Linked DNA regions of Agarilytica rhodophyticola. The protein of the gene in region 2 interacts with the protein of the main gene of each other region in a pairwise test. Links are inferred from orthologs where the notes say so. Each region holds a gene or a part of one and is shown on either strand. Other genes may lie near its edges. The genes, in order: dnaX and dnaQ.

Region 1 (3,238 bases), 1.0 Mb from region 2 along the record:
CACGCTCCAACAAATGTAATGCCATCCGTTGTGCTGATTTCGGTCCGACGCCTGGCAATTTGCGCAAAGCTAAAATGAGTTGATCGATTACAGGAGAAAACATCAAAGAAAAATATACTAGCGCTTAAATTAAAACGGCATTTTAAAGCCTGGTGGCATTTCAATACCACCGGTCAAGTTGCCCATGATTTCTTTATTTGCTTGTTCAACACGACGCACTGCGTCATTAACTGCAGCTGCAATTAAGTCCTCAAGCATGCTTTTGTCTTCTTCCATCAAACTGCTGTCTATCTCAACTTTACGCACGTCATGTCGCCCAGTCATCACTATTTTAACCAAGCCGGCTCCAGACTCACCTGTCACCTCTTTATTGGCTAGGTCTTTTTGCAGGTCTGCCATTTTTTCTTGCATCTGCTGTGCTTGTTTCATGATATCGCCGATGCCTTTGATCATGAATTGATTCCTCACAATAATTAAGTTGGGTACTATTTACTTACGTTGGGTATTTTACTGTTTCTTCTTGTATAACGGCGCCAAATTCCCGTTCCAAGGTTTGCACAACGGGATCCGCTTTTAACTGATCTAAAGCCTGTGCATAGCGCTCTTTATGGACACGTTGATCATGCTCTGAGGGTGTTTCCATGCCTTCAGGGATAGCAGCCAGATGGATATCTACTTTCACCGGCTGACCGAAGTAATCACTTAATAAGTCAGCCATACGGTGGCCGTGTGATGGGTCAAATAAGCTTGTCTTATCCTGATTCAAGATAAATTGAATCCCGTTACCTTCACGGCCTACCATGACGCAATTTGCCGCGGTACTCTGCACAATACCGCGAATTTTCATCTGATGGTAGACATCTACCCACTGATGAGGTGCAAAACTCTCCAGCGCTATCTTGGCAGTGCTAACATCATCAGCATCTTTAAGCGCTAGATTTGCCACATTTGCCAAATTAGCAGCTGGGCTAGCAGTCTCTTGGCCATCGGCATGAGACTTATTATCAATTTTAGCACCGCCGTCACGCGCTGTAACAGCGGTACTTTTCTTTCTATCCACCGCAGTTTCAGTCATCATCTGGGCGATGGAATCCATAATCGCAGCACGATCAGGTTTGGCGTTTTGTTTGCCACTCCCTTCATCAGCTTGATTGCCTTGAACAGGATGTGAATCGGCAGCAGTATCAGCAAGGGTATTCGCTGTAAGCTCTTGAACCTGCTTGTGATTTGCTAAGCCTTCATCAGTAGCAGCTTTCTCAGCACTTTTTGCTGCACTTTCTGTTGGAGCTTTCACCTCCACCATTGACGATGCATTGGCGTTGCCTACACTGCCTTTGGTTTCATTAATAGCTGTTGAAGGCTCTTGATGATGGCGCTTTATTGGCTGATGGCTCTTTACCTGCGCTATCTGCTGGCTAATCTGTGATTGATTGTCATCGGTAACCCTAGCCGGCGGTGCATCTTGCGGCACCGTTTCATTGATGGCTGCTTGGGGCTTTTTTATCTGCTCTGGTGCCGCCTCCAACGACGCACTGTGATTCTCAGCCGCAGACGAGATAACATGTTCTTGAGGAAGTTGTTTGGTCGGCACATCCACAACTCCCTGAGGTTTGAAGACCAACATTCTCAGTAAAGTCATCTCAAAGCCTGTGCGCGGATCAGATGCCAGAGGTAAGTCGCGCCGCCCCACAAGGGCCGTCTGATAGTAAAGTTGCACATCCTCAGCTGCAAGATTTTGCGCGAACTGCAAAATCTGCTGGCGATCTCCATAGCTATTATCTAGCGCGTCAGGCAGTACCTGCGCTATAGCTATGCGATGCAATAGCGCAATCAAGTCAGCCAAGGCAGCATCATAGTTAGGCGCATGATCGGCGAAGTTTGCCACAGCAGCTAACATCGCTTTACCATCACAGGCAACAATAGCTTGCATTATCTGGTCGATGAGAATGTGATCAATACTGCCCAGCATAGAAGCGACTTCAGTCTCTAAAACTTTACCACCGCCAAAGGCTACTGCTTGATCGGTAAGACTAAGAGCATCACGCATACTGCCATCGGCCGAACGAGCTAACTGCCAGAGCCCCGCTTCTTCGAAAGGAATCATTTCTTGAGTCAATACATGCTGCAGATGACCTACAATCCGCTCGGGGCTGAGGTTTTTTAAATTAAACTGCAAGCAGCGAGAAAGGATTGTGACAGGCAATTTTTGCGGGTCTGTGGTTGCCAGCAAAAATTTAACATGCTCAGGTGGCTCTTCAAGCGTTTTAAGCAAGGCATTAAAACTATGATTAGACAGCATATGTACCTCATCGATGAGGTAGATTTTATAGCGTCCACGAGTCGGAGCATATTGCACGTTGTCCAGCAGTTCTCGTGTATCTTCAACCTTGGTACGCGAGGCCGCGTCCACTTCGATTAAGTCAATAAAGCGGCCTTCTGCGATTTCACGACAGGCTGTGCATTTTCCACAGGGCTCTGAACTGACGCCAGTTTCACAGTTGAGACATTTGGCCAAGATACGAGCAATGGTTGTTTTACCTACGCCACGCGTACCGGTAAACAAATACGCGTGATGTAAGCGCTTATGGTCAAGGGCATTGATCATGGCTTGTAACACATGCTCTTGCCCCACCATTTCTCTAAATATTCGTGGGCGCCACTTGCGGGCTAAAACCTGATAACTCATCGTATCCTGATATTCACCAATCTATTAAGGCTTGAAGTATAACGTAAGCAGCCGTCGAAAAACCTTGTTTTTTCTATCGCTCACGAGAAACGGGCAATACAGCCGTCAACACGAACCACGGGCATACGCATTTATCTATATTTGCATTTGCGGTTTGTGATACTTACATCTACGGATGAAATGAAAACGAGATTAAAGAGGAGCCAAACTTGAATTTGGAGATGACCCAACCAGCCACACCCCGGCGCACACTCATACCACTACCGTTGCTCCCTTCCGGGCCTGGCGGGGTTCGCGGCGAATTGTCGCGGGGGGACCAATCGGGCCACCATAGAACATTGAGGATGAATAAATCCGCCTCAAGGGCTGCGCATTATCCCAATATAAATCGAGTTTTCAAGCTCTATATGGCAAAAGTCGTAAATTTCTTTGTAGATGATGGAAATTCAGCCAGCGCAGCCTCTTATTTTCAGATCAGCACAACACCCGCAGGGATATCACATGCTCAACATTTTTAATACACTCGATAACATCGTCGCTGGGTTTATCAGC
Region 2 (3,071 bases):
GTGCGTATTTTGTCGTATTGACATAAAATAAAGGTAAGAGTGCATTTATTTTGTTCGTGTATATTTGTTTTGGAGTCATGATGAAGTCATTGAGATCTCGATTCAATATTGATCCGCTCGCACAGTCACAGGCACGCATTGCCCAGTGGTTCTCCACGCCCTTGGGTCGGCGTATGCTCTTTCATGAGCGTAAAACTTTATCTGAGGAGCTGCGTTATTTATTTGGTTACCATTTTATGCAGCTAAGCCCTGTCGCCAATGTCAACTTTGGCAGTGCCAGTCGAATTAATCACTGTATCTCTATGTCACCGGCTGTAAGCGGCTTAGATGATAAAAATTCCAGTATCGATGGCGTCAGTGATTTTTGCGATTTACCTTTTGATGATGATGTCATTGATGTGACTGTGTTGCACCATGTATTGGAGTTCTCTGAAAATCCACATCAAGTGCTAAAAGAAGCAGCTAGGGTCACGATTCCAAGAGGATATATCATTATTGTCGCTTTCAACCCTATAAGTTTATCTGGGCTATTTCAGCCGCTGGGTGCACTTCTTAATTTCAGTAGCATTTCCCGCCGTCGACTTTTACGCGCTGGCAGAATGAAGGATTGGTTAGAGTTTCTCGACTTTACCTGCTTAAGTACCAAACAAGTTTTCCATAATCTACCCATTAACAATGCTCGCTTTTTAGCCTCTACACGAGTGTTAGAAAGATTCAAGTACAAAAATAAAATGCCGATGGGAATGTCATTTGTGATGGTGGCCCGTAAGGATAAAGCGGGGCTAACCCCAATAAAACCCAAGTGGGAGAAGGGCAATTTACTCGGTGCTATGCCAATTGCTAAGCAAGCCATTCGCGCCAATGCGGCTAAAGAAGGTTTGGTATTACCATTTAGAACAAAAATCAAAAGAGAGTTTTAGAGGCTTTCATCGCAATAAATATATTGCAACACAATTGTCAACGAATTGCTGGAGAATGCTGTAAGGGCTTATAACTATTTGTAGTAAGTTTCATCATTTTCTATTGAAAATATTTTGACTTGTAGGCAGACTCTTAGACAAAGTATAGGGCGCCAGCTTCAATTCCATTATACTTACATGATATATTTATAAGCTCTCGATATATAGAAATTCGCTTAAAAAAGTTATAAAGTACGCCTTACAGGTGTGATTAATAATATTAATAATAGAAATTAAGCTTTAGGAAGGTATGTGAGACAGATAGTTCTGGATACTGAAACCACAGGTCTTGAGCACGCCCAAGGCCATAGAATCATTGAGATTGGCTGTGTTGAATTGGTCAATCGTAGGCTTACCGGCAATCACTATCACCAATATATTCAGCCTAATCGAGAAGTAGATGAAGGTGCCATGGCTGTCCATGGTATCACCAATGAGTTCTTATTGGACAAACCTGTCTTTGCCGACATCATCAATGACTTTCTAACATTCATCGGTGATTCCCAGCTGGTTATCCATAATGCTCCCTTTGACGTTGGCTTTCTTGATAGTGAAATAGCCCGTTTCGATTCCACTTTGCCCCTTATTGAGCAGCGCTGTAAGGTGCTCGATACGCTCACCATGGCGAGACAGAAGCACCCTGGGCAAAAAAATAATCTCGATGCCTTATGTAAGCGTTACGAAGTCGACAACTCCCAGCGAGACCTCCATGGCGCTCTTCTCGATGCCGAAATTTTAGCTGATGTCTATTTGGTGATGACCGGTGGCCAGCGAAATTTGCTTTTTAACGGCGCCAGTTCAGATGATGAAGGCGATGGGAGCTATGTTGAACAAATTATTAGGGTCGATGCTAATCGGCCAAGGCTCAGTGTTGTTAGAGCTGATGAAGGTGAATTGTCCCGCCACAATAAAAAATTAGAGGCCATTGACAAAGCATCTGGGGGGAATTGTCTGTGGTTGAAGCCAGTTTGATTTTTTATGTGCCATCCTCCGATCGAGAATTATTTTAGGTTTTAAGCTTAAGTTGTTAATTTCACTGGAAAATTTATAATGATTTTCTGTGTCAATGCTATACTTGCTGCAATAGCAATACCTGAACAAGGCATTACTTGCACTTAATAATATGGAATAGAAGCGACAATGCGACATACCTTATATTTATCAAGTACATTAATTGCTCTTTGGCTATTGAATTCAGGCCACTACACACCGCTGATATTGGCACTAGGATGTTTTTCCGTAGGCTTGACGGTGTGGATTGCTCACAAAATGGATGTGGTGGATGGTGAAGCGCAACCGATCCATCTCACCTTAAGATTGCCTGGCTATTGGTTTTGGCTGACAAAGGAAATTGTGCTATCAAATATCGATGTGGTGAAACGTGTCTGGCTTGCGCCAGAGAGTATTGATCCTGCCGTGGCCACTTTAAAAATCTCTCAAACCACTGACATGGGCCGTGTCATTTACGCCAACTCAATTACCCTGACACCAGGCACGGTGACCCTAGATCTGAAAGACGATGAAGTGCTTATCCATTCATTGACGCGCGAAGGCTTGCGCGATTTGCAAAATGGCGAAATGGATCGTCGCGTATCGCTACTGGAGAAATGATGTTTGTCGCCGCCGTTGCCGCCATATTGATCTCTATGATTCTCGCCCTGTTTCGCGCATTTATGGGGCCGACACTTTATGACCGGATTCTCTCAGTCAATATGTTTGGCACTAAGACCGTCATTATGATCTCACTTCTAGGCTTTATGATGGGGCGTCCAGAGTTTCTTGACATCGCATTAGTTTATGCACTTATTAACTTTATAAGCATTATCGGTATTTTGCGATTCTTTGAATATGCCGAGTCGGATGCCGATACAAATGCCGAAAAAAAGGAGCTTAAGTCGTAATGGTATTAGATATTATTAGCTGGGTCTGCCTAGTCAGTGGCGGTTTCCTCTGTATTACAGGAGGTATCGGTTTATTTCGTTTTCCCGACTTTTTCTCCCGCATGCATGCGGCCAGTATTACCGATACCCTGGGCAGCGGCCTGATTATGATCGGCTTGCTCGTTCAAGTGGGGGAGGCGTGGATCGTTGCTGTCAAGCTATTGTTAATTAT

Evidence for each region.
Region 1: the proteins of dnaQ (region 2) and dnaX interact in binary tests that used the Escherichia coli proteins (3 or more experiments, as listed by UniProt). The link is inferred for Agarilytica rhodophyticola from one-to-one orthologs.

Annotation. Positions count from the first base shown.
Region 1 is NZ_CP020038.1:2,354,140-2,357,377, reverse strand. What follows is about bases 91-2,997. They hold dnaX (DNA polymerase III subunit gamma/tau), read right to left. Parts: upstream 2,687-2,997; coding sequence 494-2,686; downstream 91-493. Other genes in these bases: BVC89_RS09970 (YbaB/EbfC family nucleoid-associated protein), read right to left, coding at 130-450; recR (recombination mediator RecR), read right to left, coding at 91-103. In the rest of the region: more of recR, read right to left, coding at 1-90; BVC89_RS09955 (3-phosphoglycerate dehydrogenase family protein), read right to left, coding at 3,161-3,238. UniProt on the Escherichia coli protein: Part of the beta sliding clamp loading complex, which hydrolyzes ATP to load the beta clamp onto primed DNA to form the DNA replication pre-initiation complex.
Region 2 is NZ_CP020038.1:3,368,105-3,371,175, forward strand. What follows is about bases 332-3,071. They hold dnaQ (DNA polymerase III subunit epsilon), read left to right. Parts: upstream 332-1,211; coding sequence 1,212-1,931; downstream 1,932-3,071. Other genes in these bases: BVC89_RS14065 (class I SAM-dependent methyltransferase), read left to right, coding at 332-920; BVC89_RS14075 (Na+/H+ antiporter subunit E), read left to right, coding at 2,100-2,570; BVC89_RS14080 (MrpF/PhaF family protein), read left to right, coding at 2,567-2,860; mnhG (monovalent cation/H(+) antiporter subunit G), read left to right, coding at 2,860-3,071. Also shown: more of BVC89_RS14065, read left to right, coding at 78-331. UniProt on the Escherichia coli protein: DNA polymerase III is a complex, multichain enzyme responsible for most of the replicative synthesis in bacteria. The epsilon subunit contain the editing function and is a proofreading 3'-5' exonuclease.